Regions from separate parts of the Staphylococcus sp. 231237_7MaSpsaltlick genome, predicted to be linked through region 1. Evidence: riboswitches for the same ligand, from Rfam matches in the RefSeq annotation. Region 1 holds a riboswitch; each other region holds the start of a gene.
What was found. Region 1 has a riboswitch for S-adenosylmethionine ahead of ACF91D_RS02475 (aminotransferase class I/II-fold pyridoxal phosphate-dependent enzyme). Riboswitches for the same ligand answer to the same signal wherever they lie in the genome.

Region 1 (7,713 bases):
ATGTGCAGCATGTTCTAACCGTATTGAAAAGGTATTAAATCGCACTGATGGCGTAGATGAAGCCAACGTTAATCTTACAACTGAAAATGCTACAATTATATATAATCCTAATTCAACTTCAGTTGAGACTTTAATTAAAAAAATTCAAAAATTAGGCTATGATGCTCAACTCAAAAAAGAAGCTGATGAAAAACAATCACACAAAGCATTAGAGTTAAAACATAAACTTACAAAATTAGTTATTTCGGCTATATTAGCTTTACCATTACTATTAACTATGTTTGTGCATCTCTTTAACATGCATTTGCCTTCTATATTAATGAACCCATGGTTTCAATTTATCTTAGCAACTCCGATACAATTCATTATTGGTTGGCAATTTTATGTTGGTGCATATAAAAACTTGAGAAATGGTTCAGCAAATATGGATGTATTAGTAGCTTTAGGAACAAGTGCAGCGTATTTTTATAGTTTGTATGAAATGGTCAAATGGCTAAACAATACCAATTATACGCCGCATTTATATTTCGAAACGAGTGCTGTACTCATAACATTGATTTTATTTGGTAAATATTTGGAAGCACGTGCAAAATCACAAACGACAAATGCCTTAAGCGAATTGCTAAACTTACAAGCTAAAGAAGCACGTGTGCTACGTAATAACAAGGAACAAATGGTACCTTTAAGCGAAGTTGTAGAAGGTGATTATTTAATTATTAAACCTGGAGAGAAAATACCTGTAGATGGAAAAATTCTCAAAGGTAAAACTTCTATCGATGAATCTATGTTAACTGGTGAATCTATACCAGTTGAAAAAACACAAAGTGACTATGTGATTGGTTCAACAATGAATAAAAATGGCATTATCACAATCGAAGCTACAAAAGTTGGTAAGGACACTGCGCTCGCCTCTATTATTAAAGTGGTAGAAGAAGCTCAAGGTTCTAAAGCACCTATCCAAAGACTTGCCGATATCATATCTGGTTATTTTGTACCTATTGTAGTTGGTATCGCAATTCTAACATTTATGATATGGATTACTTTAGTTCGCCAAGGTCAATTTGAACCTGCCTTAGTAGCAGCAATTGCTGTACTGGTTATCGCTTGTCCTTGTGCACTTGGTTTAGCTACACCTACTTCTATTATGGTAGGTACAGGAAAAGCAGCAGAGAATGGTATTTTATTCAAAGGTGGCGAACATATCGAGCGTACACATCAAATCGATACTGTTGTCTTAGATAAAACTGGAACAATCACACATGGAACGCCTGTAGTCACAGACTTTGATGGTGATAATGAAACATTACAATTATTAGCTAGCGCTGAAAAAGCTTCTGAACACCCACTCGCCGAAGCTATTGTTAATTATGCAAGATCAGAACAAGTTAATTTATTAGAAGTTGATGATTTTGAAGCAGTACCTGGGCATGGTATCAAAGCCACGATTGCTGGAAAATCATTATTAGTGGGTAACCGTAAATTCTTAGAAGAATATCATGTGGATATTGATTGTTCTGAGCTACAATTATCTCAATTCGAACAGTTAGGTAAGACTGCCATGTTAATAGCGATTAACCAACAATTACGTGGCACTATAGCAGTAGCTGATACAGTCAAAGATTCTACTAACAAAGCAATCCAACAGTTACACGATTTAAATATAGAAGTTGTCATGTTAACTGGTGATAACCAACGTACTGCTGAAGCCATCGCTTCACAAGTTGGTATAGACACAGTAATAGCACAAGTGTTACCAGAAGAAAAAGCATCTAAAGTTGAATCATTACAAGCTAATAATAAGACGGTAGCAATGGTAGGAGATGGCGTAAATGATGCCCCAGCTTTAGTCCAAGCGGATATCGGCATAGCAATCGGTACAGGTACAGAAGTTGCCATCGAAGCTGCTGATGTTACCATCCTTGGTGGTGATTTATTACTAGTACCTAAAGCAATTACAGCTAGTAAATCAACTATACGTAATATTCGCCAAAACTTATTTTGGGCATTTGGTTACAACGTAGCAGGCATTCCAATTGCTGCACTTGGATTACTTGCACCATGGGTTGCTGGTGCCGCGATGGCTTTAAGCTCAGTAAGTGTTGTCACTAATGCACTCAGATTAAAACGCATGAAATTATAATTAAATTTTGAGATGATTCAAATGAAGTTTATTATTTTAAGGAGGTGATTGATATGGCAATCGAAACAATTAAAGTAGAAGGAATGAGTTGTGAACACTGTAAACATGCAGTAGAAAGTGCACTAACAAATCTAGATGGTGTATCAACAGCTGATGTTAATCTTGATCAAGGTAATGTTAAAGTTGATTATGATGATAACAAAGTCGCAGCACCAAACATGTATGAAGCAATAGAAGAGCAAGGTTATGACGTAAAATAATATCTCAAAAACTTATCAAATATAAGTATCTTTGCTGAAATAAAAACGTAAGACACTTAACCCTTGTTCTCAAAGTAAAGTGGCTAGGACATATATAATGTCTCGGTCTCAACTTAGTGTAATAGCAGTAGCTGACTGAGTTGAAAAAACTTTTAAATCGAGCTTTTTCAACTCTAGTCCTCCTTGCCGGGAGTGAGACAGAAATCTTTTCTAAAAAATTAGTTTTCTGTCGCACTCCCTTTTTATATTTAAAATAGCTTACGATTTAAGACATACACACTTGCCTACTTATTAATTTACACGTAATTTAGTATCACCAGTCTTAATAACATCGACTGTCGCATCTAAAGCATCCACAATGAGATTTTCAACGGCTGCATCTGTGTAAAAGGCAATATGAGGTGAAACAATAACATCTTGACGTTCGATAAGTTGCTTTAATACCTCGTCCTCTAATTCAGAATTTCGTTGATCACTTGGAAACAATCCCTTTTCGCCTTCATATGTATCAAGTGCTACACCTTTTAAAATACCGTTATCTAGCGCATGTAATAGCGCACTAGTTTTTACAATGGAACCTCTAGCACAATTGATAAATACTGATCCTCGTTTAAATTCATTAAACAATATATCATCAAATAAATAATCATTATCCTTACTTGCAGGGATATGCACCGTAACAATATCTGCCTCTTTTACAGCTTCTTCTATACTATTTGTATAAGTTAAAAATGACTTATAACTGTCCTGCGGCGCAATATCATAAGCAATAACTTCAGCTTCAAAACCTTGCGCAAATATTTTGGCAACAATTGAACCGATGCGACCAGTTCCTATAACTGCAACTTTCAAGTCTTTAATAGAGCGTGATAAGATAGCTGGTTGCCATCTAAAATCATATGAAGCTGTTTTTTGTTGGATATCATTGTAGTTTCTAACCAGATTAAGTGCTTGTGATACCGTATATTCAGCAATTGAATGTGGCGAATAAGATGGTACGTTAGAAATAATTAAATCATATTTTTGAGCTAACTCGAAATCATATATATCAAAACCAGCACTTCGTTGCGCAATCTGTTTAATACCAAATTCATGTAACTTGCGGTATACATCTTCATCAAAAGGAATTTGCTGTGATATTGAAACACCATCAAACCCTTTTACGCGATCGACAGTTTCTGATGAAAGTAGTGCTTCATCTAAATCAACATTTATATTGTGTTTTGTAGACCATGCTTTAATATAAGGTATATCTTCTTCTCTTACTCCAAAAATTTTAATACTTGTCATAAGTTAATCACTCCAATCAGATTATTCTATTCATAAAGGTGCTTAAGCGATTGTATTCTTTTTGCAGCTTCTAGTAACGATGCATCATCTAACGCTAAAGAAATACGCACATAATGTTCCCCGTGTTCTCCAAATGGTATACCTGGTGCAACAAGGATTGACTGTTCTTGTAATAAATAATCAACAAAACTTTCTCCATTAAAGTTTTTAGGTGTCCGTAACCATAAGAAAATACCACCTTTCATTGGCTCAAAAGGTATATTTGCTTGTTGTAATTTAGCTTCAAACTCATCTCTACGACGTTTAAATGTTAAATTTTGTTCGTCTAAAAAAGCATCGTAGTTATTCAAAGCGTATGTTGCTGCGTCTTGCAATGCACCAAACATACCTGCGTGCGTATGTGATTGATATTTCTTTAATGCTTGTATGATGTCTTTGTTTCCAACAGCAAAGCCAACACGAAATCCTGACATGTTATAACCTTTTGATAGTGAGAATATTTCTATTGCTAGATCTTTTGCTCCTTCTGACTGCAATATGCTAGGATTTTTAGCATCGAAGCCAAATGCACTATATGCAAAATCATGAACAATCTTTGTCTTTGTTCCTTTAAAACGTTCAATCGCTTCATCAAATACTGATTTTGTAGCAACTGAACCTGTCGGGTTATTTGGATAAGTCAAATAAACTAAACGTGTATTGAGTAATGTTTCTTTGCTTATTTTGTCCCACTGAGGTAAATAATAAGGTGGTTCCAAAACGAGTGGTTGTGGTTGTGCATCGGCAAGTAATACTCCAGCTTTATAATCTGTATAGCCTGGATCTGGTAACAACACATTTTCTCCAGGATTCACGATACATGTAGGTAAACCTACAAGACCATTTTTAGTACCATATAAAATGCACACCTCATCTTCTTTATCTAATTCAACTTGAAATTGTCTTTGATAAAAATCTACTATTGCTTGCTTAAATGAGTCTTTACCATGGAAAGCAACATACTTTTGATTATCAGGCTGACGTAGCGCATCAGCAAAACAGTCAATAATTCCTTTGGGAGTTTCACCATCAGGAATACCTACAGCCATATTAATTAATGGTAAAGGACCATGTTCTACTTTCTGTCCCATTGTTTTTGCAAAATAACTATCTGGTATCTGTGCCAATCTATCCGAAATTGCCATAAAACTCCTCCTATTAAAAAAACTATATGCCGACCTGTGTGGCATATAGTTACACATGTCACCTATCTTTCAAGCACAAATGCTTGTTGGAAGTAGCACAGTACTTTTATATCAAAGTCTGTTGCTGAAGCTTCATCAGGCCAAATCCCTCAGCTTCTCTGGATAAGTTTATTTTAAATTATTATTAATTTTATCAGAATATTCACGCTTGTCAATCTAATTTCAAACAAAAAAATGACGTCAAAACCTTCATAAAAAAGAGGATTTCGACGTCACTTATATAAAATCTTAATAAAATAATACAACCCAGGACATAAATGCCTCGGGTTGTTCAATCTAAAATAACTCAATGTTTCTATTGAGTTATTTTAGATCCTACCACCATCCGTTAGCAGCACGGAAATTAATTGCTTCTTCCATTGATCCGTAACGGCTTTCACCGTAGTTAATCATACCTTTAGTTTGGCTAGCTACTGAACCAGTTCCCCATGATTCTTTAGTTTGACCTAAACCTCTGTAACCAGCTGGGTTAACTGCATTTGGGTTACCGCTTGATTCTGGCATTACAATTGAATTCCACATAGCTTCTGTACCACCAGCAGCTAAGAATTGAGCTTTAACTGATCCACCAGTTGATGCTGCTGATGTTTGAGCAGCTTTGTAAGTTCTAGTTGCAGCACTTGTTTGAGTATTAGAAGAAGCTTTAGGCGCTTCAACTGCTGCTACTGGAGTATTGCTTGATTGTTTTTGGACACTTACTTCACTAGCTGAAGTTTCGTTAGTGTTTGTAGTTGCTTGAGTAGTTACGTCTTGTACTGAGCTAGAAGTTGCACTTTGAGCACCTGCAGCTGTGTAATTCCATGACCAAGATTGACCATTTGAAGTGAATGTATATTCATTTCCACCTAAAACAAAGTTATAGTTATACGCGCCAGCGTGTAATGGTTTTTGGTTTAATTCTTCAGGATTGTTTTGAGCTAAATCAGCTAAATGCGCTTTGTCGATATTTTCTTCTGAAGCGTGAGCTTGATTGTGGTCTGCTGTTGTTGCATATCCTGTTACACCTAATGCTACTGCTAATGATGATGCTAAAATTGTTTTCTTCATAATTAAAAAATCCTCCAAATTAAAATCTTTTTAAGTAAAATTATATTTTCGTTAAATTATTTATCGTATGTGCTGAAATCGATTAATTTTTGTGTTTTATTTTTTCGCCACAAATAATATAACACATATTTCGGCTATTTATATTACACTTCCATAACAAAACTTTACAAAAGCAAAGGCGTTTTGTAACATTGAAACATTGCTGTTTTGTTTTGTAATGCATAATTCTCACGTTTTTTTCAAAATATATTGTGTATAGTGTTGTTATATTAAGCTTTATACTTTGTTCGTTGAATGACATCTCATAGTCTGAATTATTACAACCATCCTTTTTGTTACACAAATGTAAAATGACAAAAAGATAAAAAAATTATATTTTGGAGTGAAACTTGCAAATTTTTTTGTCTAAAATTAAAAAGGTCACTGTTATGTGGCCTTTTTATCAAATGTGATTCTTTTATACAATTTTCAAAACATTACATTATATTACAAAATAAACCATGCGTTTTAGCTATTATGTATAATTTTACGCTAAGAATTTGAAGATTTGTCTATCATATAATTTCAATGTCTTCATATAAAATGTATTTATCAAATATCCCATTACAAATGGAACTACAAAAAACGCAATAAATACATAAATTAAGTTCAATAATACTGAATGTTCCATAAATCTAAATGCACTTATTGGTCCAACAAGCCCAATAATTCCAAATCCTGCTGATTCTTTTGTCCCACCAATTCCTATTAGTGCGCCAACAAAACCAGTGACTAATGCATTTGTGAAAATTGGTAGTAAAATAATAGGATGCCTTACCATATTAGGTATCATCATTTTCACACCGCCTAAAAAGATTGTTATAGGTACTCCTGCTCTATTTACTTTTAACGTACCTGCAACTAACGCACCCTCACATGCCACAATTCCAAGTGAAGCAGAACCAGCCGCTAAACCACTAATACCTATAGCTAATGCAGTAGCTACAGTTGATATCGGTGAGATAATTATAAAACTAAATACTAATGCAATAAGCATAGACATCAATATTGGTTGCAATTCTGTAAATGTATTGACTAAATTACCAATACCAGTTGTAATCATTTGAACATATGGCAATATAAGAACGCCAATAAAGCTAGCTATAACACCTACAATAGTTGGCAGAATAATTAATGTTAAACTACCAAACTTTTCTCCAACAACTAGTATTAAAAACACCGCAATTGCTGCAGTAATCATTGTATTAATAAGATCTCCAACACCTACAAGCATCCAAGCACCATCTTTAAATTGCGCTGCGCCGCTACCCACAAAAGCAGAACTTGCGACAACAGCCGTTGCTAAAGGTGATAAGTTGAACCTCATTGCTATTAGCGCACCGACTAATAATGGTACAGTAAATTGAATACTTTCTACTACTTGTAATAATGTTTGGAAAATTTCGTACTTAGGCGCGAAAAGTTTGAATAGTTCTCCTAAAATAGCGTTAGGTATCAATCCTGCTACGATGGCAATGGCTACACCAGATAGTACATTATATAAAAATTGTTTTGGACTTACTTTAATCATAGAAGTTCCTCCTAAGCTGAAATAAATACTAATATATCATATTTTCTCAATTTTCAGAATATTATTTGGTTATTTTTCAAAAACATTTTTATAGCTTTAGGAGGAATTTTATATCTAAATAACAATCAAAATATCAATACCTGTAATCAAAAGACTGTAACA
Region 2 (7,713 bases), on a different contig from region 1:
TTTCAACTGACCACTACACACTTCAACACATCCTGTTCAAATCGACCTTATAACTTGACCATTTGCTTTCATACACACCACTACGCTATAGCACAATGTTGATACAACAGTTCTTGCACACAATTAATATGACTCAAACTTCCAAACTTTTATACGGCAGGAACTATTTTTTCTTCTTTTCATTTATTGAAATAATTACAGGCAATAACCCACAACAAATAACTATTACTAATATCAGTCCAACATTCATAAATACGCACCTCATTTGTATCTATTATTATCACTTATTACATAATTTTAAGTAGCAATATAATATAATTAATCGCCCTTTAATATTAATGTATACACTTTAATTTATATTTAAACATTTACTAAGGAGTCGCATTTCTTCCATAACTTCATTATTCTTACAGATTATATTTACTAAATTTGGGTAACATTGTATTATTAACTTACAATATTTAAAGCGAAATGATAAAAAATGAAACCGTTGCAATTAGATGGAGAATTATCTTATGATGAGCTGATTGCAATACTTGAACAGACTATCGAAGATGCAAAAAAAGAGACAACAAATAAATAAATTTTAAGTAGAGTGATGGGGATGAATATATGGAAATTATCCGACTAGATGGCGAAATGACTTACGAGGAATTAATGGAAGAACTGAAACAAGGTCTTGAAGAAGCTAAAAAAGGAACACCTAAAAAAATAAATTTTAAGTAGAGTGATGAAAATGCCATTTATGCAACTTGACGGTGATTATAACTTGGATGAGCTTATTAAAGAAAATGAAAAACTCATTAAAGAGTTAGAAGAAGAAAAAAGAGAAAAAGAAAAAGATGACTCTGCGCATTAATTATTAGATTATGCAAGGAATCATCTTTTTGTTTGCTATCACAGAACATATAAAAGTGTTCACGTATAACAAAACAAGTTTAATAACTCCAAATTGGAGTGTATTTTTTGTGATCAATTTCCGATAATTTGCACATTCTGCACTTTTTTGCCCTTTTTCAGTTTTATTTAGCAATAAAATAACCCTCTAACCATTAAGGTTAAAGGGTTTACTTAAATTCATGATGTTATTTTGCTGGTACTACTGCACCATCATATTTTTTATTAATGTAGTCTTTGATTTCTTTAGAATGTAATACTTCCATTAATGCTTTGATTTTCTTATCGTCTTTATGTCCTTCTTTAACTGCGATTAAGTTAGCATATGGATTATCTTTTGCTTTCTCAACAACAATTGAATCTTTTTGTGGACTTAATTTTTGATCGATAGCAAAGTTTGAGTTAATAATTACAGCATCTGCTTTTTGGTTTTGATAGATCTTAGGTAAGTATTCTGCAGATTGTTTGTTGTTAAATTTAATATCTTTTTTGTTTTCAGTGATATCTTTAAATGTTGCGTCTTCAGGTTTTACACCTTTTTTCAATTTGATTAAACCTTCATCAACGAAGAATTTTAAGAATCTACCTTCTTCAGCTGGGTTGTTTGATACGTAAACTGTTGCACCTTTTGGTAAGTCTTTTAAGCTTTTATATTTTTTAGAATATACAGCCATTGGTTCTAAGTGTACGTTACCAGCAGATTCAATTTTATAACCTTTGTCTTTTTTATCTGTTTTTAAATATGGTGTATGTTGGAAGAAGTTTGCATCCAATTCACCTTTATTTAATAATTTATTTGGCGTAGTGTAGTCGTTAATTGTTTTAATCTTTAAGTTATAACCTTTGTCTTTAAGTAATGGTTTAGCCTTTTCCAAAATTTCTGCATGTGGCGCTGGTGATGCTCCAACTGTAATGGTCTTATCTTTCCCGCCGCCATTACCACAAGCTGCTAAAACAAGTGCAAGAACTAAAACCGAAGCAAAACTAAATAATTTTTTCATATCGTTAAGTCTCCTTTTAATTTTATCTCTTATCTATCTTATTTGTAGCCCAATCACCAATAAATTGAATGATAAAGACAATAATAAGTATTAAAATAGTTGAAACTAAAATGACATCATTTTGGTTTCGGGTAAATCCAGTTAAATATGCCAAGTTACCTAACCCACCTGCACCAATAACTCCGGCAATTGCCGTTGAACCAACTAATGCGATGGCAGTAACCGTAATACCTGAGATTAATGCTGGCATTGCTTCAGGAATTAATACCTTTTTAACTACAGTCCAAGTATTTGCACCCATTGACCATGCTGCCTCGATAACACCTTTGTCGATTTCTTTAAATGCAATTTCGACTAATCGTGCATAGAATGGTGCAGCACCGATAATTAGTGCTGGTAAAGCACCAGTAGGTCCACTAATTGTTCCAAGTACTAAGCTTGTAAAAGGAATTAATAGTAATATCAAGATAATGAATGGTATCGCTCTGAACAAGTTAACAATGAACGATACAATATTATAAAATATTCTAGCTGCCTTCGAATCACTTTTAGCAGATAAGAATAATAACACACCTAAAATCAAACCAAAGATAAATGCAAATATCGTAGAAACAATTGTCATATACAATGTCTCGTATGTTGCAATCCAAACCTCACTCCATTGAACATTTGGCATTGTAATCATTTCTTGGAGTATGTCACTAAATGAATTACCCATGCTTTAACACCTCCAATGAAACATGTTGCGCTTCTAAATCATTTTTGAACTTTTCGAACTTTTCTGAATCTAATGACGGTAAATGTAATACCAAGAATCCGATGGAACCGTCTTTAGAATGTTTGATATTGGCTTCTAATATATTCACATCAATATCATGTGTTTTTGTAATATATGAGATAAGTGGTTCAGTCGTATTATTACCTGTAAAGTTTAAACGTACGATATACGAATTATCATCAATATGTACTAAATCAGTAATAGACTCATCAAAATCATCATTTAGATCATCTTTGACAAAACGTTTTGTCACATCGTGTTGTGGGTTTTCAAAGACAGATGTTACTGCACCTTGTTCAATTACTCGGCCATTTTCCATCACGGCTACTTCATCACATATGCGTCTAATGACTTGCATTTCATGTGTAATGATCACAATTGTTAAATTACGTTGTTCCTTGATTTTCAACAGCAAATCTAAGATTTCATCTGTTGTTTGGGGGTCAAGTGCACTCGTTGCTTCATCACATAGTAATACATTCGGCTCATTAGCCAATGCTCTTGCTATACCAACACGTTGTTTCTGACCACCAGATAGTTCTGACGGATAAGCGTCCTCTCTACCTTTCAATCCTACTAGCTCCACTAGTTCTAGTGCACGTTGTTTCGCTTCTGATCTTGAAACACCTGCAATTTCTAATGGAAACGTAATATTATTTAAAACCGTTCTTGACCATAGTAAGTTAAAATGTTGAAATATCATGCTCACTTTTTGACGTTTTTTACGTAATTCTGATTTTGATAGTTTCCCTATAGTATCGCCATCAATGATAACGTCTCCTGAAGTAGGCTGTTCGAGATTATTTAAGAGTCTGATTAAAGTACTCTTTCCTGCACCAGAAAAACCAACTACCCCAAAGATTGAGCCTGATTGAATGCTTAAATCAACATGATCTACAGCAAGTACGTCTTGTTTCTTAGTTTTGTACCTTTTCACTATTTGATTTAACTCAATCATCATAGTTGCCTCCTTGTATTGCTCTATCAATTAAAAAATGCTTTCCCTTGTTCACCGAAGAATAGAGAAAGCATTTGCCGCTTCTCTCATCTCCAAAAGTCCAATAAGACTTTTTGTGAATTGGCACCATTTCTGTTACAGACGGTTGCCGGGCTTCGTAGGGCACATCCCTCCACCTCTCGTGATAAGAGTTTCATTTATTTAATTATCAATAATCCTACCATCGCACTAGAGATTCGTCAATAACTATTTTAAATTTTCTAATAAATAAGGTACCGACTGAAATGCGTAAATACGCTTTATCTCTTGTCCTTTTGACATGACTAATAGTACGGGTACAGATTGAATTTCGTGCTTTTGGCTATATTCTGGATAAAAATTCAAATCCACTTTCGTAATTGGTAATTGTAAGATTTCATTAGCGATGTCTAACATTCGTTCAGATATTTTACATGTTCCACACGTAGGTGTATAGCCAAACACCAGTGATTTCTCTTTATCATCGTGTTCATGTATATCGACACGCGTTTCTTTTGCTACGTTCATGTTAATAAACTAACCCTTTCAGCTATATAATCTATTTGAGCCTTTGCCATGCTCTCTTCATCCTTTACTTTAAATCCATTTTTTTCTAGGACTCGTGAGAGATATGGCTTTGGACATTTTGCAACTTCACAATATTGTTTATCAATTCTAATATGATGACTTTCACTTAAATAACGTTTAAACCATTTACGGATTTTTTCACCTTCATTATCTGAATCAACAAGTATATGCACTTGTTTTCCATATAATGATTCAATCATTGCATCTAATTTATCAACGCCCATTGTACCATTCGTACAAATAATTTCAATTGGCTGATCTATAACTTGCTTTACCCTCTTCTTGTCGGACTTCCCCTCGACAATGATTACTTGGTTCAGTATCGTCATGATATCCACCCTCTAAATGTTGATAGTTATTCTCTTCTATTAAGTTTTTCACATTAGTTAATAAGCATAAACATTATTTACATTTTTATCATGTAACCTTTGCACACTCTAGATAAATGTGACTATAACTTAATTGTTCACATTTAATTATTGCATCTATTTTATGCATTACCACGGCATATAACATCTTCTTTTTATATTGTTAAAGATTATTCATCCCCTTAATATAATTTGCACTATTTTTACATATAAAAATAAAACTCCCAGATTCAAAGGATCAAGGAGTTTCAGTCATGTTTATTCACCAATCATTTCAGAATATTGTTCTGCTGATAATAAATCTTCTAATTGGCTTTCATCACTTAATTCAATTTTAATCATCCATGCTTTTTCATATGGTGATTCATTTACAAACTCAGGGCTATCCTCTAACTCATCATTTGAGCTAAGTACTTTACCTGAAAGTGGTGCATATAATTCAGAAACAGTTTTTACAGATTCAACACTACCAAAAGTGTCGCCTTCATTAATTTCATCATCAACTTCTGGTAATTCAACGAATACGATATCTCCTAATTCGTTTTGAGCGTATTCAGTAATACCAATTGTTGCTGTATTTCCTTCAACTTTTACCCATTCATGTTCTTTAGAATATTTTAATTCGTTTGGTACTGCCACGAGTATCCCCTCCTAAATGTTATTACATATTCATGATGCCATATGAAAGGTATTAGGGCAACTATAAAGTGGGATAACATTGCACCTTCAACCGTTTTTCGCTCATTTTTATAAAGCGTTTTCATTTTTTGTAAATTTATTATGCTTTACTTGATTGCCATGACTAATATTGTCTTATAACCAAACTTGTTTATATTCGTCTTCTTTAAAGCCAACAGTCACTTTATCACCAGATACAGCAAGTGGTCGTTTAACTAGCATACCGTTTGAAGCTAGTAAATCTAGTTTTTCATCATCTGTTAAATCATTTATCTTATCTTTGAGACCTAACTCTCTGTATTTTGCGCCATGCGTATTGAAAAGTTTATTAATTTCAATATCTGTTCCAGCTAAAATTTCTTTAAATTCACTCTTAGTAGGTGTGTGTTGTACAATATCAATTGGTTCAAAGCTAACGCCATAGTCTTTTAAGAATTTTGCTGCTTTTTTACATGTTGTACAATTAGGATACTGGTAAAATTTTATCATTATTCTGTACCTCCTATGTCTAGTTATCACTAATATATCAAATTTATTCATAAAACGCTCTAATTATTAAGCTAATTTTTTTTATTAGAATTATAATTTCGCTATAATAGTATTACTAATCTATCAAAAAGGAGAATTAATTATGCAACCTATTAATACAACTGATCAATTTAAAGAGACAATTCAAAGTGATCAACCAGTCATTGTTAAATTCGAAGCAGGCTGGTGCCCTGATTGTAAAGCTATGGATATGTGGATTGATCCAATAACTGAAAAATATAATGATTACCAATGGTTTACAGTTAACAGAGATGAATTAGAAGATGTAGCTGCAGACAATGAAGTGATGGGAATTCCAAGTCTACTCGTATTTAAAGATGGAAATAAATTAGCACACTTACATTCTGCAAATGCTAAATCACCAGAACAAGTTGAATCTTTCTTAGCAGAAACATTTAAATAATAAATTAAGGAGTGAGACTAAAATCTATTGATATAGACTTCTTGGTCTCACTCCTTTTTTAATGGGCTAAAACTTTTCAATTATATTTTCGGTATGTCGTGGTCTATAATTCATTTTATCTTCTAAGTCAGTTAAATATAAAAATCCTAGTAAACGTTCGTTTTCCTGAATATTAAATAGAGCTTGGACTTCTTTGTCAAAAATATAAGGCGGCGTCTTCCAACATGTACCTATTCCTGCTTCATGCAACAATAGCATTAAATTTTGTACATAAGCACCAAACGCCAAATGATCTTCTAAACCTTCTAATTGATGAGGGTCTTCCTTTAAAATCAAGACCAACATACCACCTAAATTAGTAACGACTTGATAGTGATCTTCTTGCTTTTTCGGTTTATCATGAAACGCAATTTGAGTTAGTTGTTTACTCATATTTCCCAATCTATCTTTAGCAACGTGAATCACTCTCCACGGTTCCCTGTGTCCATGGTTAGGTGCATCAGCAGCCTTTTTAATCGCATCATATAATGCATCTTCATCTATAGTCATATCTCTCTTAAAGATTTTTACACTTCTACGTTGTGAAATAGCCTCTTGCAGTTCCATAGTTATATCGCCCTTTCTCTATTGATAACTATTATCAATTATAATGTAGAATGACGATATTTTCAAATTACTCATATAGATTCAACTGTGCTCTCAATGTTTCAACATGAATTTGACCAGGTGCTTTCGGTGTATCCAAACAACCATAGGAAACTACTCCACCAAATACACCTTGCGCAGTCCTTGAAACAATACCTAATTTAGACATTGATATGCCAATCACCTTTTCTGATACTGTATCAGCGGTTTCAGAAACCACTTCTAACAAGCGTAGCACATCCATCTTGTCATGTGGCATCACAGCAACCTTGATATAGCTTGGTGACAATTGATGCATTTTAAAATATAAATGCTTTAATTCTTCTATAGGCGGCGTTTGTTTGAAATCATGATATGACAATACAGTTTCCACACCTTGTGATTCCACATCATTTACAAGTGCTATGAATAAATCTCTGTTAACAGACTTGTCAAATTCAATATCTAGTAAATCAACACCATTGACATTGCTAATATTGAATAACAATTGTCTATAATTATCATCTTCAAGTGTTCCTGCACCACCTTGTGATTGCGTTCTATAAGTCACCAATAATCGTTTATTGATATTCAACTCTTTTATTGACTCAATAGTTTGCTCCAATAATTCATTATTGTACGCTTGCCACTGATCTATGCGCAATTCAATAATTTCAAATGAGTCACTATACAGTTTTAATTGTTGTAGTGTTTCTTCAGTTATTTTGTTTTCTGGAGCTATCGTCACAGCAATATCGACTTTTGTCATTATATGTACTCCCTTTGTAAGATAATTAAAATTATTGTATAACAAATTTTGAAAATAACACAATGCCAAGTTATTATTTTCA
Region 3 (7,713 bases), on a different contig from region 1:
GGGTATATTATTTTATAAATGTAATCAGCAATATTAGTTAACAAAATAAAGAACCCAGTAAATGAATTGTTATAAAAACGCATTTACTAGGTTCTTTTTAATATTAATATTTCTAAATTTAAATGGTTTATTCGCCAGTAAATTCTAATGGATTTGGTCCAATACGTTTATCTTCATTTAACTGGTCTAATTTTTCAATTTGCTCTGCAGTCAATTTAAAGTCAAAGACATTTAAGTTTTCTTCAATTCTAGATGGCGTCACAGATTTTGGTATAACAACGACACCATGGTCTATATTCCATCTAATAACTACTTGAGCTGGCGTTTTACCAATTTCTGTGGCAACTTGTTGCACTGTCTCATCTTCTAAGATTTGTGCATTCATTAATGGTGACCATGACTCAGCATGGATATTTTGAACTTCTAGATAGTTTCTTAATTTTTGTTGCACTAAGTATGGGTGAAATTCAACTTGATTAATCACTGGTTTAATTGAAACTTGAGCTAATAGTGCATCCAAATGACTTGGTTCAAAGTTACTAACACCGATATTTTTAACTTTATTATCTTTATATAAATCTTCCATACCTTGCCATGTATCAATCATTAACGCTTCATCAGTACCTGGCCAATGCATAAGATACAAATCTAAATAGTCTAATCCTAATTTTTTTAAACTTGTTGCATAAGCATCTGCAACATTGTCTCTACCATAATCTGCTAACCATAATTTCGAAGTAATAAACAGTTCACTACGGTCAATACCAGTAGATTCTAACGCTTCAGCAATACCTTCGCCAACTTTTTCTTCATTTTCATAAATCATAGCTGTATCAATATGGCGATATCCACTCTCTATAGCATGTTTTACTGCTTCTTTACATTGATCGCTATTATCTACTCTAAATGTACCTAATCCTAGTATCGGCATTTCATTGCCATTGTAAAACGTAATATTTTCCAATGTTCATATCCCCTTTTTCACTTTACTTATCTTACATGATATACAATTTCGTAAGTCATATAAATCAAAAAGCTTCATAACCAAATAAATTAGCTATTTATTACGTTAATCACTAATATGTATTGCACATATTTACTACTTCCAAACTTTAATTTATCATGTTTTCTCAGTTCGCTTTCCTAGCATGTCATCTCACCATTGGTCTTTACCTACCATTGTTCACTTAGGCGTCTCGCCAGATACTCCACATGATGATGTATTTTTAAATCAACACCTTCAAATTAAATTTATCTACACTACAATTAATTACACGGAAATTATTATTTTCCGTTATCTACAAATAATACGCACCAAATTTAAATATAAAAAAGAGAGCTAATCAGCGATGGATTAGCTCTCTTTTATTTGAGAATGGGTAATTTAAATCCCATCCTCTCTATTCATTTCAAAAAATTGATTACGTTACTTTAGCAATGATATTAATTAAAAGATTCGATTTCATCCATAATGCGTTGTAAATCTTCGACAGTGTATTGAATACGACCATGGAAGACAAACTTATTAAAGAATTCATCCAATTGTTCTGGACCAACAAGCACTTTAGAATTTGAACTTTGTGCATAGTTTGTGATTGTAACAGCACCTTCATTCTTCGGATTAAAGTACAAGATAGTCGTCGGTGTGAATTTCAAGTTCAATTCTGTTTGAATATCGCCTGCTAACTTTTCAATATCATTAATATGCTCAGTATAATTAACAAAATTCAATGATTTCTTATCATCATTTTGATCTAATACTAATGTTTGAGCCTTTTGCTTATCAAGATCTAATGTATCAAAGACTTGCTCAATCATTGGTTGATCTTTGAATTGATTAGAACTGATGCCATTATAGACATGACCTTTTAACAATTGGGAATCAATTATATATAACCCTGTACGTGTTAATACTAAATGACTGATATGTTGCACATCACTAAATTCATTTCGTGGTAAAAAGATATTTGCCATAATATGCATATCTTCAGGTCTAATTCGCTTTTCATTTACTAAGCGTTCCCGAATACCAATCAATCTCATATCTGTTACGTACTCACTATGATTTTTTGAGAAAAGTTTCAGTGCATCAATTTCTCTATCTTTAGTATTGACTGTCGCATCATATTCTTCTTTTTGTTTTGTAACAGTCTTTTTATTTTCGATTCTTTCTTTTTCTAATTCTTCTTCGTGTGTTTCTTTTAACTTTTGTTCTTTAGATTGATATTGCTCTTCAATCTTTTTCTGTGCTTTCTTCTTACTGTTTAAAGCAGCAATAAATAAAATCAAACAAATAATTGCTACGATAATTGCCACGATTAAACCAATTTCTAAAGGTCCCAATGAGTTCATAACAATAACGCTCCTTTATGTGATCAGTAACTTTATTATAATGGAAATCATCTGTTTATTCGAGTGTAAACTCTACACTTAAGGCAATTTATTATGCTTGTACAGAATCTTTCAATAAGTTGACTTTATCAAGTTTCTCCCATGGTAACAACACATCCGTACGACCAAAATGACCATATGCTGCAGTTTGTTTATAAATAGGATGTTTTAAATCTAACATTTTTATAATTCCTGCCGGTCTTAAATCAAAGTGAGTTCTAACCGCTTCAACTAACACACTTTCATTCACTTTGCCTGTACCAAATGTATCGATTGATATAGAAACTGGCTCTGCAACACCAATTGCGTAAGCAAGTTGCACTTCACATTTATCAGCTAAGCCTGCTGCAACAATGTTCTTAGCTACATAACGTGCTGCATATGCTGCTGAACGGTCAACTTTTGTAGGATCCTTACCACTAAAGCATCCACCACCATGGCGTGCATATCCGCCATACGTATCTACAATAATCTTACGACCTGTTAAGCCCGCATCTCCTTGAGGTCCACCAATTACAAATCGACCAGTAGGATTGATGTAGAATTTTGTTTGTTCATCTAGTAAATCTTTTTGAACTGTTGGATAAATAACGTGCTCTTTAATATCATTTTGAATTTGTTCTAATTCAATATCTTCAGCATGTTGCGTAGAAACTACAATTGTGTCAATACGGCTTGGTTTATCATGTTCATCATATTCAACAGTTACTTGCACTTTACCATCTGGGCGAAGATAGTCTAATATGCCATCTTTCCTTACATCTGATAAACGTTTAGATAATTGATGAGATAAGAAAATTGGCAATGGCATATAAGTATCTGTTTCATTTGTTGCATAGCCGAACATTAAGCCTTGGTCTCCGGCACCTGTAGCCTCTATTTCAGCCTCAGATAAATCATCGCGATATTCTAATGCAGTATCCACACCTTGAGCGATGTCAGGTGATTGTTCGTCTATCGCTGTTAATACTGCCATTGTTTGACTATCATAACCAAATTTAGCACGCGTATAGCCAATCTCTTTAATTGTCTCTCTTACTACCTTAGGAATATCAACATAAGTAGTTGTTGATATTTCACCTGAAATTAACGCCATACCAGTCGTAACTGTCGTTTCACAAGCTACTCGTGCATTTGGGTCATCCTTTAATATTTCATCTAAAATCGCATCTGAAACTTGGTCGGCAATTTTATCTGGATGTCCTTCTGTTACAGATTCTGATGTGAATAATCTTCTATTGTAAGTCATAATTTGCTCCTTTAGTTTTAAATTACGAATATTCTCTATACTGTGAGCTCATTAAAAAAGGGCCCTTTCACTATATTAAATAGAGAGAAGGCCCTAATACGTCCATTCGCTCTTATCGTTCAGACGGTATTTGTCTGCAAACGGTTTGGCACCTTTCTTCGTATTAAGAAGAGGTTGCTGGGCTTCATTGGGTCCATGTCCCTCCGCCTCTCAGGATAAGAGAATCCGTTAATCACTATAGTACCGAAGTTAAGTAATAATGTCAATTTAACATTTATTAATATAAATTTTAAATTCCCTTTAAAATGATGTGTACTAATAAATCATATGTGTTATACTTTTTAATTGTAAAGGCTTACAATACAAATAACTTTGGAGGGATTGAGTATGGCTGTAGATACATACACATACACTAATAAAATCGAAAACATTTTGGGCAAAACGTCATCATTATTCCAACTTTCTACAACACAATTGTATAACAAGATTTTAAATAATGGTGAGGGTGAATTAACAGAACTTGGAGCAATTAATGCAAAGACTGGTAAATATACTGGACGTTCACCTAAAGACAAATTCATCGTGACAGAACCATCTTATAGAGATTCTATCGATTGGGGCAATATCAACCAACCTATCGAAGAGGAAACATTTTTAAAATTATATGACAAAGTTCTTGAATACCTAGATCAAAAGGACGAACTTTATGTCTTTAATGGTTATGCAGGTAGTGACGAAGAATCACAGTTAAAGTTAACAGTAATCAATGAACTTGCTTGGCATAATTTATTCGCCCAAAACATGTTTATACGTCCAAAATCTAAAGAAGAAGCACAAGAAATTAAAGCTAATTTCACAATCGTGTCAGCGCCACATTTTAAAGCTAATCCAGAAGTAGATGGTACAAATTCTGAAACATTTATCATTACTTCATTTAAACACAAAGTTATTTTAATCGGTGGTACTGAATATGCAGGTGAAATGAAGAAAGGTATTTTCTCTGTAATGAATTACCTGTTGCCGAAAGATAATATTATGAGTATGCATTGCTCTGCTAACGTCGGCGAAAAAGGCGATGTTGCACTATTCTTCGGTCTTTCAGGAACAGGTAAAACAACGTTATCCGCAGATCCTACACGTAAATTAATTGGTGATGATGAGCACGGATGGAATGACAATGGAATCTTCAATATTGAAGGTGGTTGTTATGCAAAAGCAATTAACCTTTCATATAAAAAGGAACCACAAATTTACGACGCTATCCAGTATGGAACAATTTTAGAAAACGTTGTCGTTGATGAAGACGGTGATGTAGATTTCGATGATAATAAATACACAGAGAATACACGTGCTGCATACCCTATCAATCATATTGATAACATTGTAACACCATCAAAAGCTGCACATCCTAATACAATTATTTTCCTAACTGCAGATGCATTTGGTGTATTACCTCCAATTTCCAAATTATCTAAAGATCAAGCAATGTATCATTTCTTAAGTGGTTTCACTGCTAAATTAGCAGGTACTGAACGTGGCGTTACAGAACCTGAACCATCATTCTCAACATGCTTCGGCTCACCTTTCTTGCCATTAAATGCAAAGGTATATGCAGATTTACTAGGAGACCTAATCGATAAACATGATGTTGATGTCTATCTCGTGAACACTGGTTGGACTGGTGGTAAATATGGTGTTGGTAGAAGAATCAGCTTAAACTATACTAGACAAATGGTAAACCAAGCCATTACCGGTAAACTTAAAGATGCTGAATACATTAAAGATGATATGTTCGGATTAAATATTCCAATTCATGTCGAAGATGTACCTCAAACATTATTAAATCCAATTAACGCTTGGAGCAAATCAGATGAGTACAAAGCGCAAGCTCAAGATTTAATCGACCGCTTCAAACGTAATTTTGAAAAGTTTGGTGAAGAAGTATCTGACCTAGCAAAAAATGGTGGATTTAAATAATACCAAAAAAGACCGTGTGCCTAACACACGGTCTTTTTTATATTAATTAACAAAAATATATATTTTTTTAAACATTCAGGCTATTATATTCCAACTCATTGTAGAAGACGCTTATATTACATGTAGTGTTGCTGAATACAATCATTTTCAACATCCGTCATCCACTGCTTAACAGCGTTTAATGCATATTTAATTGCAGGAGGTCTTGGTACATGACCTTCATCCATTTGATAAAATGTACGAAATGTCACGTTTCTTTCAGACAATTTACATTCTAAATGATATGCTTGATGTATACCTACTTGTTTATCCTTGCCACCATGCACAATGAAGATGGGCGGACACTCTGAGTTTATTGATGTCAATGCATCTCGCTTAGCATAAGCCGCATAATCTTTCTTTGGATGACCAATCATTCTGCGTAACATTCCTCTTAAATCAACACGTTCTTCATACATTAAATGTATATTCGACACGCCACCCCAAATGATAAAGCTTGAAACTGGCAATGCTTGGAAAGTTAATAAACCTTGTAAGCCACCCCTAGAAAAACCAATCATATGTATTGCAGCATCGGGATACATGTCATGTAATATTCGAACAGCAACACATACATCATCCAAATCACTACCATAAAATTCATCTTTACCTTCACTACCATTATTGCCACGATAATAAGGGCCAAATACTAAAGTGTGCGCATCAGAAAATTGCATCAAACGTCCTGTACGAACCATCCCTACCTGTCCTTTACCTCCGCGCAAATATATAACTATGCGTTTCACAGTACGTGTTGGTCGCATCATCAGACCACGAACCTTTAAATTATCAACCAAGTACGTAACCTCTTCAAATATATGATCTAAACTCTCGACTGGCATGCGCTTATGATTTATAAAAGCCAATTTCCATCACTCTTTCTAAGCATTGTAAAATTGCTGCATCTTTCAATAAATAGCTCTTTTTGTTGCTCGGTACTTCTGAAACATCATTAAAGCATAAAGGACCGTGCGTTTCATAATAATTTAACTGTTGCTCTAAGACATCTACGGTGACCATAAACACATCTTTTGTAAATCTTTTACCGCAAGTTCTTTCTACATAATATTGGGCAATATAATGAAATGTTTCTCCAACAGCACCAGTTTCTTCAAACAATTCCCTTTTTGCAGCAACTAAACTGGTTTCCCCAGGTTCAACCTTGCCTCCCGGAAATTCAATACCTCTTACTTTATGTTGTGTGAATAATAATTTCCCTTGATAGTTCGGAATGATTAGAACGTGTTCACCGTCAGGAATATCTGAATCGTCTTTATACGTTAAATATACATTATCATTTTCTTTATCTTTAAACTTCACGCTCATCACTCTTCCTCTTTCTATGTTAAACTAACAATGCTATGATTTTAGTTGGAGGCTAATTATATGAAAAAAATTTTCCTTGGACTCATTTATATTTATCAACATTATATTTCACCCGTGACACCAGCAACGTGTAGATTCTATCCTACTTGTTCTGAATACACACGCGAAGCAATCGTTGTTTATGGTCCATTTAAAGGTACATGGCTAGGAATCAAACGCATACTGAAATGCCATCCACTGCATAAAGGCGGATTCGATCCAGTTCCGTTAAAGAAGAATAAGTCAACTAAAGATTAATATATACGTTTAAGTCTTGATGTCAGTACTGTTGGAGGTTCAAATTGAATAGAACCTCCTTTTAATATGCCTGAATTTGCAACTACATCTTGCTCAAAATAATATCCAGCTGGTGTAATATCACTTGGGAAGTCTGCCCATTGAGCAACCATCGCTGTAAAATAGCGACTTAATCCATATTCATACATGCCACCTATAACCACTTTACCACCATATTGTTTAATAACATCAATTAATTCGATTACGCGATCAATACCACCTAACCTAAACGGTTTGACAATGATAACCTCGACATTATATCTATGTAACGCATCTATTATATTTGCTTTCGATGTCGCTTTTTCATCAATCGCTACAGTGGGAATCGTATTAGTGTCATATGCCATTAATTGGTCCAACGTTGCAAATGGTTCCTCCAAATAAAGTATGTCCGC
Region 4 (7,713 bases), on a different contig from region 1:
TTTTAAACGACGACACTTAGAACGAATATCTGTAATACGGATACCTGGTGTATCATCGATAAATATCTTCGTACGTGATAATTTACCAACCGCTATAGTAAACCGATTCCAGTCCTCTTCAGTCATCATACCTGTTCTCAGGCGGTTAGAGTCTACATTCCCTGAACTACAAATCATACGTGTTGCAAGTTGATCTGCACCCATCTCTAGTGAGAATATACCTACTGAAAAATGATCTTCGTGTGTTGCAACTTTTTGCGCAATATTAAGCGCGAAGGCAGTCTTACCTACTGAGGGACGTGCTGCCAAAATGATTAAATCATTTCGGTTGAATCCTGCTGTCATCTGGTCTAAATCTCGATATCCCGTTGGAATACCTGGCGTTTGACCACTGTTTTGATCTAATAATTCCGCATTCTCATATACTTCACCAAGTACATCTCGAATATCCTTAAATCCATCACTTTCACGTGAGGATGATAATTCTAATATACGACGTTCAGCGTCGTTAAGTATCGTATCTAGTTCCAGCTCATCATTATAACCATCATTCGCAATACTATCTGCAGTTTGTATTAATTTACGTTTAGTTGCGTGCTTAAATACAATCTCGGTATAGTATTGGATATTACGTGTTGTCGGCACATTACTTGATAATTCTGCAAGATATTGAGGCCCACCCGCTTCATTCAATCGACCGTCTTGTGTCAATTGATCCATAATGGTTACCACATCAATATCTCTGTTATCTTCATTGAGGTTCATCATTGCTCTAAAGATGTGTTGATGTGCGCCTCTATAAAATGACTCAGGAAGTAATACTTCCTGAGTTGTGTTGATTAATTCTGGATCTATGATAATGGCACCTAAGACAGACTGTTCAGCCTCATTACTGTGTGGCATTTGATTTTGTTCATACATTCCATCCATTGTGATTACACCTCATATCTCAATCCACTATTATTGTTCAACTGTGTGTACACGGATTGTACCTTCAACTTCTTTATCTAATTTAACTGGTACGTTAGTGTAACCTAATGCATGAATACCGTTTGGGAGATCCATTTTACGTTTATCAATTTTAATGTTGTGTTGTTCTTGTAATGCTTGCGTGATTTGTTTCGTACTTACTGAACCAAATAATTTACCGCCTTCGCCTGTTTTAGCAGACACTTCGACTTCAATTTCACTTAATTGTGCTTTTAATTGCTTAGCATCCTCAATTTCTTGTTGACGCTCTGCTTCTGCAGCTTTATTTTTTTGTTCTAATTGTTTTAAATTACCAGGTGTTGCTTCTACTGCATAATTTTTCTTTAATAAGAAGTTGTTTGCATAGCCTACTGGTACGTCTTTAACTTCGCCTTTTTTACCTTTACCTTTTACATCTTGTGTGAATATTACTTTCATGCATTTTCACTCCTACTCATTTGTTCTGTTATAGCTTGTTGTAATTTTTCTATCGCTTCATCCACTGTTACGTCTTTTAACTGTGTGGCTGCATTAGTTAAATGGCCACCACCACCAAGGGCTTCCATTGTTAACTGCACATTGACAGCACCAAGTGAGCGGGCAGACATACCTATTACATTTTCTTCTCTTCTTGCAATTACGTACGAAGCCTCTACACCATCTAAACTTAACAGTTCATCGGCAGCTTGTGCAACTGTAACAGGATGATAAATTTTATCGTTCGAACCGTGTGCAATAGCCACGCCATTTTCTTGTAGTTTCACTGTTTGAATCAATTCAGTACGATTGATATACGTATCAAGATCATCTTTCAAGAAATGTTGTGTCAATATTGTATCTGCGCCGTGCGCACGTAAGTAACTTGCTGCATCAAAGGTTCTAGAACCTGTACGTAACGTAAAGTTACGCGTATCTACAATAATACCAGCAAACATTACTGTTGATTCTAAACGTGTTAAACGTTGTTCTGTCGGTTGATACTCAAGTAACTCTGTCACAAGCTCTGCAGTTGAACTTGCATATGGTTCCATATAAACAAGTAATGGACTTGAAATAAAGCTTTCACCACGTCTATGATGATCAATAACCACTTTACGGTTAGCTTTATTTAAAATATTTTCATCAATGACCATTTCAGGTTTATGCGTATCTACAATGACTAACGTTGTCTTAGAAGTCATAATATCCCAAGCTTCATCCGATGTGATAAAACGATCTTTTAATTCTGGTTTTTCATTTACTGCGTCCATAACACGTCGTAATGTTGGATCAATGTCAGAATCATTTAAGACGATATACGCGTCTAAGTTATTCATCATTGCAAAACGTGAAACACCAATTGCACCACCGATTGCATCTAAGTCAGGACGTTTATGCCCCATGATAATAACTTTGTCACCTTCCATCAGAATATCTTTAAGCGCATGTGATATAACGCGTGCTCTAACTCGTGTACGTTTTTCCATTGGGTCAGTCTTACCACCATAGAAACGTACATTTCCGTTCATATTCTTGATAGCAACCTGATCACCACCACGTCCTAGGGCTAAATCTAAGCCTGATTGCGATAGTTCTCCTAAATCTATTAAATCTTCCGACCCTTCTCCGACACCAATGCTCAATGTTAATTGTGCACGATAACCAACGCTTTTTTCACGCAACTGGCTTAAAATACTAAAGTTTGTTGCTTCTATGTTGTTTAATATATCTTGATTTAAATAAGCAACAAATTGATCAGAGCTATAACGTTTGAAATAAATGTTATGCTCGCTAGCCCATCTACTAATCACACGCGTAACCATTGAGTTAATCTCTGATTTTTGTGTGTCATTCATATTTTGCGTAATCTCGTCATAATTGTCTAAGAACAATGTAGCAATAATTGGTTTAGAATCTTCATATAACTTATTTGTTTGTACTTCTTCAGTAATGTCGAAGAAATATAATACATGTTCTTTCTCAGAATAACGTACGCGGTAGTGGTACTCGTTTTCAGAAATCTCAACTTCTTGTGTTTTTTCTAATTGTTTTAAGATATTAGGATATACTTCATTAACTGGATCGGAAATTACATTACGCGTTAAGCGTTCCGACATAAATTTGTTCATCCACTCTATGTTTTCATTTTCATCTAAGATAATCATACCGATTGGCAAACTTTTAATTGCGATATTATTGCCTTCGGAGATATGACCGCTTAGATTATCAACATAGCTATCTAATTTCTGCAAAGCTTGTCTTACCATTATTGCTGTTACTACAATAATAATCACTAATACAACTGTCGCTATGCCTGCAATGAGCTGGTTAAAAACAAACCAAACTACTACAAGTGCAATTGCTGTGAGCGCCATAATAATAAATGGTAAAACTAACGCTTTTTTAGTGGATTGACGGTTCATTTTTCCACCTCAAATCATTTTTTAATGATACTTTTTAAGTTAATACACAAATCTATAACACCCAGGAGACTTACAATATGTGTTAATGGCATTAAAGCTGTCCCTATAACCATGAATAACACAGAAAGCGCGGTTGGCATTGATTTTGCCTTTCCGAAAAAGTGAATAACACTTAAGCCCTGAATATACATACATAATGATAACACAATTTCAAAGTTTAAAACGATACTTTGGAAAGTCCCTGCTTGGCTCGCAAACATAACACAAATCAAGACAATAATATACATCCATAATAGCGAGCGTTTCATTTGCCAAGCGTATAATGGTTTAAATATTGGTGTAGCGATTTTGAACTTACGTAAAATTGGAAAAGTAATAATTAAATTGATTAAAATAAGTAGAAATACTGCGATAATTACATAACTTGGTAATTGAACTGACATTTGGCGAAAACCTTCTTCAAGCATTTGCTTGTATTCAGCGCTTCCCGCAATTCCAGAAACGACGTTATGCATGTAATCTTTCACTGGTTTTACCAAAATTGTAGAACTCGGTATTTTATCAAACGTTTGTAGTCCCATAAACGCAATTAACGAGAACATACTAATATATGTAGTTGTTATATAGAGTATGCGTTCTTTAGATGTACGTTCTTTCAATAATTGGCCAATCACAAAACTCACTAAGAGTATGATGACCATGGTGCTTAACACAAATATATTACCTAATAATGTTGTTAACACTACTGTAATGACTGCTGTTAAACCGAATGATTCAATAGACTTATGCCATAAGATAATACCTGGAATCGTAGCAAAGATACTTAACACCAGGCCTAACGGAGGTAATATATGTAAAGCTAAAGCTACTACGATTAGCGTTAAGATACTAAGCACAGTTACTTTAGGGTATATTTTTGAAAACAATTTCGCCACTCCCATACTATTTTTGACTATAACTATTATTTTAACCTCTTTAAAACTTTTATACAATTATTGGCAATCCAAATACAGAAGATAACGATATACTACACTTTATATAGTTACGAATTTATTAAACGAATAGACTAACCAACATTTTACGATGCTACCTTCCAAATATTGCTACATTAAAATTTCACTTTATGTCACTCATCTTAAATGCTTACACAAAAAAGGATGTACTATATACGTTAGCCTACCCTCCCCTACCGAAAGTAGTCATACAGTCCCATCCTAAAATTGAATATATATTAGTGTTATTAAATCATTTTCTTTTAATTTTATATACTTTTAAGAAGTGATATAAATTAGGAGCCCAGTCATTAAAATTCAGTAAAAAGCCATCATGACCTACGTTATCTGGAACAAAGAAATGTTTATGATATTTAAAACGTTTTCCCACGGCACTTACCAAGTCATCTGGATATAACAAATCATCTGTGAAGCCCATCGTCATTACTTTAGTATCTAAATTACTAAACACTTCATCTACATCGTTGCGTCCTCTATCTACGTCATGGCTGTCTAAGACGTCCAGGAGTGTTAAATAGCATAGAGAATCAAAATGATTCATAAATTTATTACCTTGATGTTTTTGATAAGTTACAACTTGATCTGGTGAAAAGCGCTTATCATAACTCTTAGACGAACGATATGTTAAAAATCCTAACTGTCTTGCAATACTCATACCTTCTTTATTATCTAAATGAATCGCTTGTCTCGCTATCTCATTAAACGCACGACTATAAGATGATGTTTTGTCTGTAGCAGCAAGAATCACTGCTTTTTCAACATCAAATTTACGATTATATAATAACTCTATTGCTTGCATGCCACCTAATGAACCACCAATTAATATATTAATCTTTTCAAATCCTAATGTTTCAATACCTAATTCTATCGCACGTACGATATCTCTTAACGTAAGTGTTTCAGGGAAGTTTGGGTCTGTTAACGCAGAACTTGAACCATAAGGGCTACCAATAACATTAAATGTCAAAAACTGGTAATCATTAATAGGCATATAACCACCGTCAATAATACCTCTCCACCAACCAGGATTTTCATTTGTCCCATACGTTAAATGATTGCCTGTTAAAGCGTGACAAACCACAACAAGTGGTTGTCCTTTTAATCCTACATGTTCATAACGCAGTTTTAAGTTTGAGATGAATTCACCTGACTCTGTTGTGAATGGTCCTAATTCTAATGTATCAACCGTATAATTCGTCATGTTTTACCTCCTACTTAGTAAAAAAACTCCCCACTCATAAAATAAGTAAGAAGTTAAAAATACTTATCATTCGAGTCTATCGTTGGTATTAGCACCGTACTTTATAAGCCGGTTGCTGAAGCGTCCACGGGCCAAGTCCCTCAGCTTCTCGAAATAAGATTTGATTTTAATTGTATAAAACTATGCTTATAAATTCAGATAAAGTTAATGTATTAGTATAATCTGAAATATCTCAATTTTCTAATTATTTTTAGTTTAACGGATAATATAACTTACTTCAATAGGATTGTTTAAAATACCCAACGTAATACTGCCATAATGACAATGCCACTAAGTATAGTAATTGTTAAACTGCGTGATATCACAGCAATGACAATCGTCGGTAGCATAGTTATTAAGAATGGCACGTTAATACTATAACCCACCACGCCATCTTGTTGCTCGATAAGTCCGTCGATAATTAAAGCGGTGAATAATGTAATTGGAATAAATGAAAGCCATTTAATCACGCCTTCAGATAGCTTTATCTTAGTTATCAAAATGAACGGAATAATACGCGTGATCCACGTTACCACGCCGCATAACACGATAATTGTTAACATATGTATTGTCGTTGTCAACGTTCCATCACCACCCCAATTAGCGCTGCAATTGTCGAAGCTAATATAATAGCTAAATATGAAGGCATAAATAAACTTAAGGCAAACATCATTACAATCACGCATATAATCAATACAAAATATATATTTATTTTTGAACGTCTAATCCCTTCAAATTGTGAAACAGCTAAGAAAATAAACATAGCCGTAATTGCGAAATCTAATCCTAGCGATTCTGGTTGATGTATGTATTTTCCAAAGACCGCGCCAATAATACACGCAAATGTCCAAAACACATATGCCGTGACATTTAGCCCATGTAACCAACGGTCATTGATTTTCTCACCTTTTAAGTGTGGCGTAATTGCTACGCCAAATGTTTCATCTGTTACTAATGTAGAAAGACCGATTCTATTTAATAAACTATAGTTTTTATAACTTGGCGCAAGTGTCATACTTAATAAAAACATTCTTGAGTTCACAATGAACGTCGTCAATATAATTGCAGATATAGGGGTACCAGAAATAACAAGCGCACAAATAATAAACTGTGCCGCGCCCGCATATACTAACAAACAAAGTAAAATAATTTCCAACATACTAAAACCCGAGGCCACTGCAACAATTCCAAAAGACAGACCAACACCAGCGTAACCTAACAAAGTAGGAATACACGCTTTTACACCTTGTTTAAAAGTCATATGCGCCCCATTCCCCATTTTTCCACCCTCTTCCCTTCAACTCTAAAAACAGTAAATTCATTCTATTACAATAGCATAAAAACAATCAATACTTTTAGACGTTCGCTTGTGTGAGGTTAGACTAACGAGTGTCTTATAACATTGTTTAAAAGCTTTAAAAATAATTCAGAATTTTATGTTTTATTTTAGACTCCCCTGTTGCGTCATCACTTTTTAAATCGATTTAATAACTTTAGCAACATTGTTTTTATGTATTTCTCATACTCAACTTTTACACCTCCCCTACCCTCTCCGTACATATAAAAAAGTGCGTAGCTAATACTTTAACTACGCACTTTTAATAATTTATTTAATAGGACTGATGACTGTTTTTCCACCCATATACGGTACTAACGCTTCGGGAATTGTTACAGAACCATCTTCATTTTGATAATTTTCAACTATTGCAGCAAATGTACGTCCTACTGCTAAGCCACTACCATTAAGTGTATGTGCTAATTCTGGTTTAGCATTTTTATCACGTTTAAAACGAATATTTGAACGACGTGCTTGGAAATCAGTAATATTTGAACAAGAACTTATTTCTTTATATTCATTATAGCTTGGTAACCAAACTTCTAAATCATAAGTTTTACTTGAACCGAAACCGATATCGCCTGTACATAAAATAACACGGCGGTATGGTAAGCCTAATTCTTCTAAAATCGCTTCTGCGTGTTCAGTCATCTCATCTAGTGCCTTCCAAGAATCTTCTGGTTTTTCAAAACGAACCATTTCAACTTTATCGAATTGATGTAAACGGATAAGACCTCTTGTATCACGACCAGC

Region 2: linked by a shared signal. The riboswitch ahead of ACF91D_RS06245 (methionine ABC transporter ATP-binding protein) and the one ahead of ACF91D_RS02475 (aminotransferase class I/II-fold pyridoxal phosphate-dependent enzyme) in region 1 are both predicted to bind S-adenosylmethionine.
Region 3: linked by a shared signal. The riboswitch ahead of metK (methionine adenosyltransferase) and the one ahead of ACF91D_RS02475 (aminotransferase class I/II-fold pyridoxal phosphate-dependent enzyme) in region 1 are both predicted to bind S-adenosylmethionine.
Region 4: linked by a shared signal. The riboswitch ahead of metX (homoserine O-acetyltransferase MetX) and the one ahead of ACF91D_RS02475 (aminotransferase class I/II-fold pyridoxal phosphate-dependent enzyme) in region 1 are both predicted to bind S-adenosylmethionine.

The regions. Positions count from the first base shown of each region.
Region 1 is NZ_JBICNX010000001.1:497,234-504,946, forward strand. It holds gene ACF91D_RS02460 (heavy metal translocating P-type ATPase) at 1-2,140, shown strand, start outside; gene copZ (copper chaperone CopZ) at 2,194-2,400, shown strand; gene ACF91D_RS02470 (D-lactate dehydrogenase) at 2,692-3,690, opposite strand; gene ACF91D_RS02475 (aminotransferase class I/II-fold pyridoxal phosphate-dependent enzyme) at 3,717-4,874, opposite strand; SAM riboswitch class I at 4,934-5,043, opposite strand; gene ACF91D_RS02480 (aggregation-promoting factor C-terminal-like domain-containing protein) at 5,250-5,981, opposite strand; gene ACF91D_RS02485 (PTS sugar transporter subunit IIC) at 6,508-7,551, opposite strand.
Region 2 is NZ_JBICNX010000003.1:69,323-77,035, forward strand. It holds gene ACF91D_RS06230 (hypothetical protein) at 737-859, shown strand; gene ACF91D_RS06235 (MetQ/NlpA family ABC transporter substrate-binding protein) at 1,086-1,898, opposite strand; gene ACF91D_RS06240 (methionine ABC transporter permease) at 1,921-2,616, opposite strand; gene ACF91D_RS06245 (methionine ABC transporter ATP-binding protein) at 2,609-3,634, opposite strand; SAM riboswitch class I at 3,718-3,825, opposite strand; gene ACF91D_RS06250 (thioredoxin family protein) at 3,881-4,180, opposite strand; gene ACF91D_RS06255 (toprim domain-containing protein) at 4,177-4,569, opposite strand; gene gcvH (glycine cleavage system protein GcvH) at 4,867-5,247, opposite strand; gene ACF91D_RS06265 (arsenate reductase family protein) at 5,422-5,775, opposite strand; gene ACF91D_RS06270 (thioredoxin family protein) at 5,918-6,238, shown strand; gene ACF91D_RS06275 (nitroreductase family protein) at 6,305-6,844, opposite strand; gene aroD (type I 3-dehydroquinate dehydratase) at 6,912-7,631, opposite strand.
Region 3 is NZ_JBICNX010000029.1:870-8,582, forward strand. It holds gene ACF91D_RS26450 (fluoride efflux transporter FluC) at 1-18, shown strand, start outside; gene ACF91D_RS26455 (aldo/keto reductase) at 128-964, opposite strand; gene ACF91D_RS26460 (NERD domain-containing protein) at 1,444-2,352, opposite strand; gene metK (methionine adenosyltransferase) at 2,444-3,640, opposite strand; SAM riboswitch class I at 3,750-3,862, opposite strand; gene pckA (phosphoenolpyruvate carboxykinase (ATP)) at 4,028-5,617, shown strand; gene ACF91D_RS26475 (alpha/beta hydrolase family protein) at 5,734-6,522, opposite strand; gene ytkD (RNA deprotection pyrophosphohydrolase) at 6,503-6,982, opposite strand; gene yidD (membrane protein insertion efficiency factor YidD) at 7,043-7,279, shown strand; gene menC (o-succinylbenzoate synthase) at 7,276-7,713, opposite strand, start outside.
Region 4 is NZ_JBICNX010000002.1:324,770-332,482, reverse strand. It holds gene dnaB (replicative DNA helicase) at 1-930, opposite strand, end outside; gene rplI (50S ribosomal protein L9) at 961-1,407, opposite strand; gene ACF91D_RS04590 (DHH family phosphoesterase) at 1,404-3,371, opposite strand; gene ACF91D_RS04585 (DUF2232 domain-containing protein) at 3,386-4,312, opposite strand; gene metX (homoserine O-acetyltransferase MetX) at 4,617-5,585, opposite strand; SAM riboswitch class I at 5,646-5,745, opposite strand; gene ACF91D_RS04575 (AzlD domain-containing protein) at 5,876-6,205, opposite strand; gene ACF91D_RS04570 (AzlC family ABC transporter permease) at 6,202-6,903, opposite strand; gene serS (serine--tRNA ligase) at 7,231-7,713, opposite strand, start outside.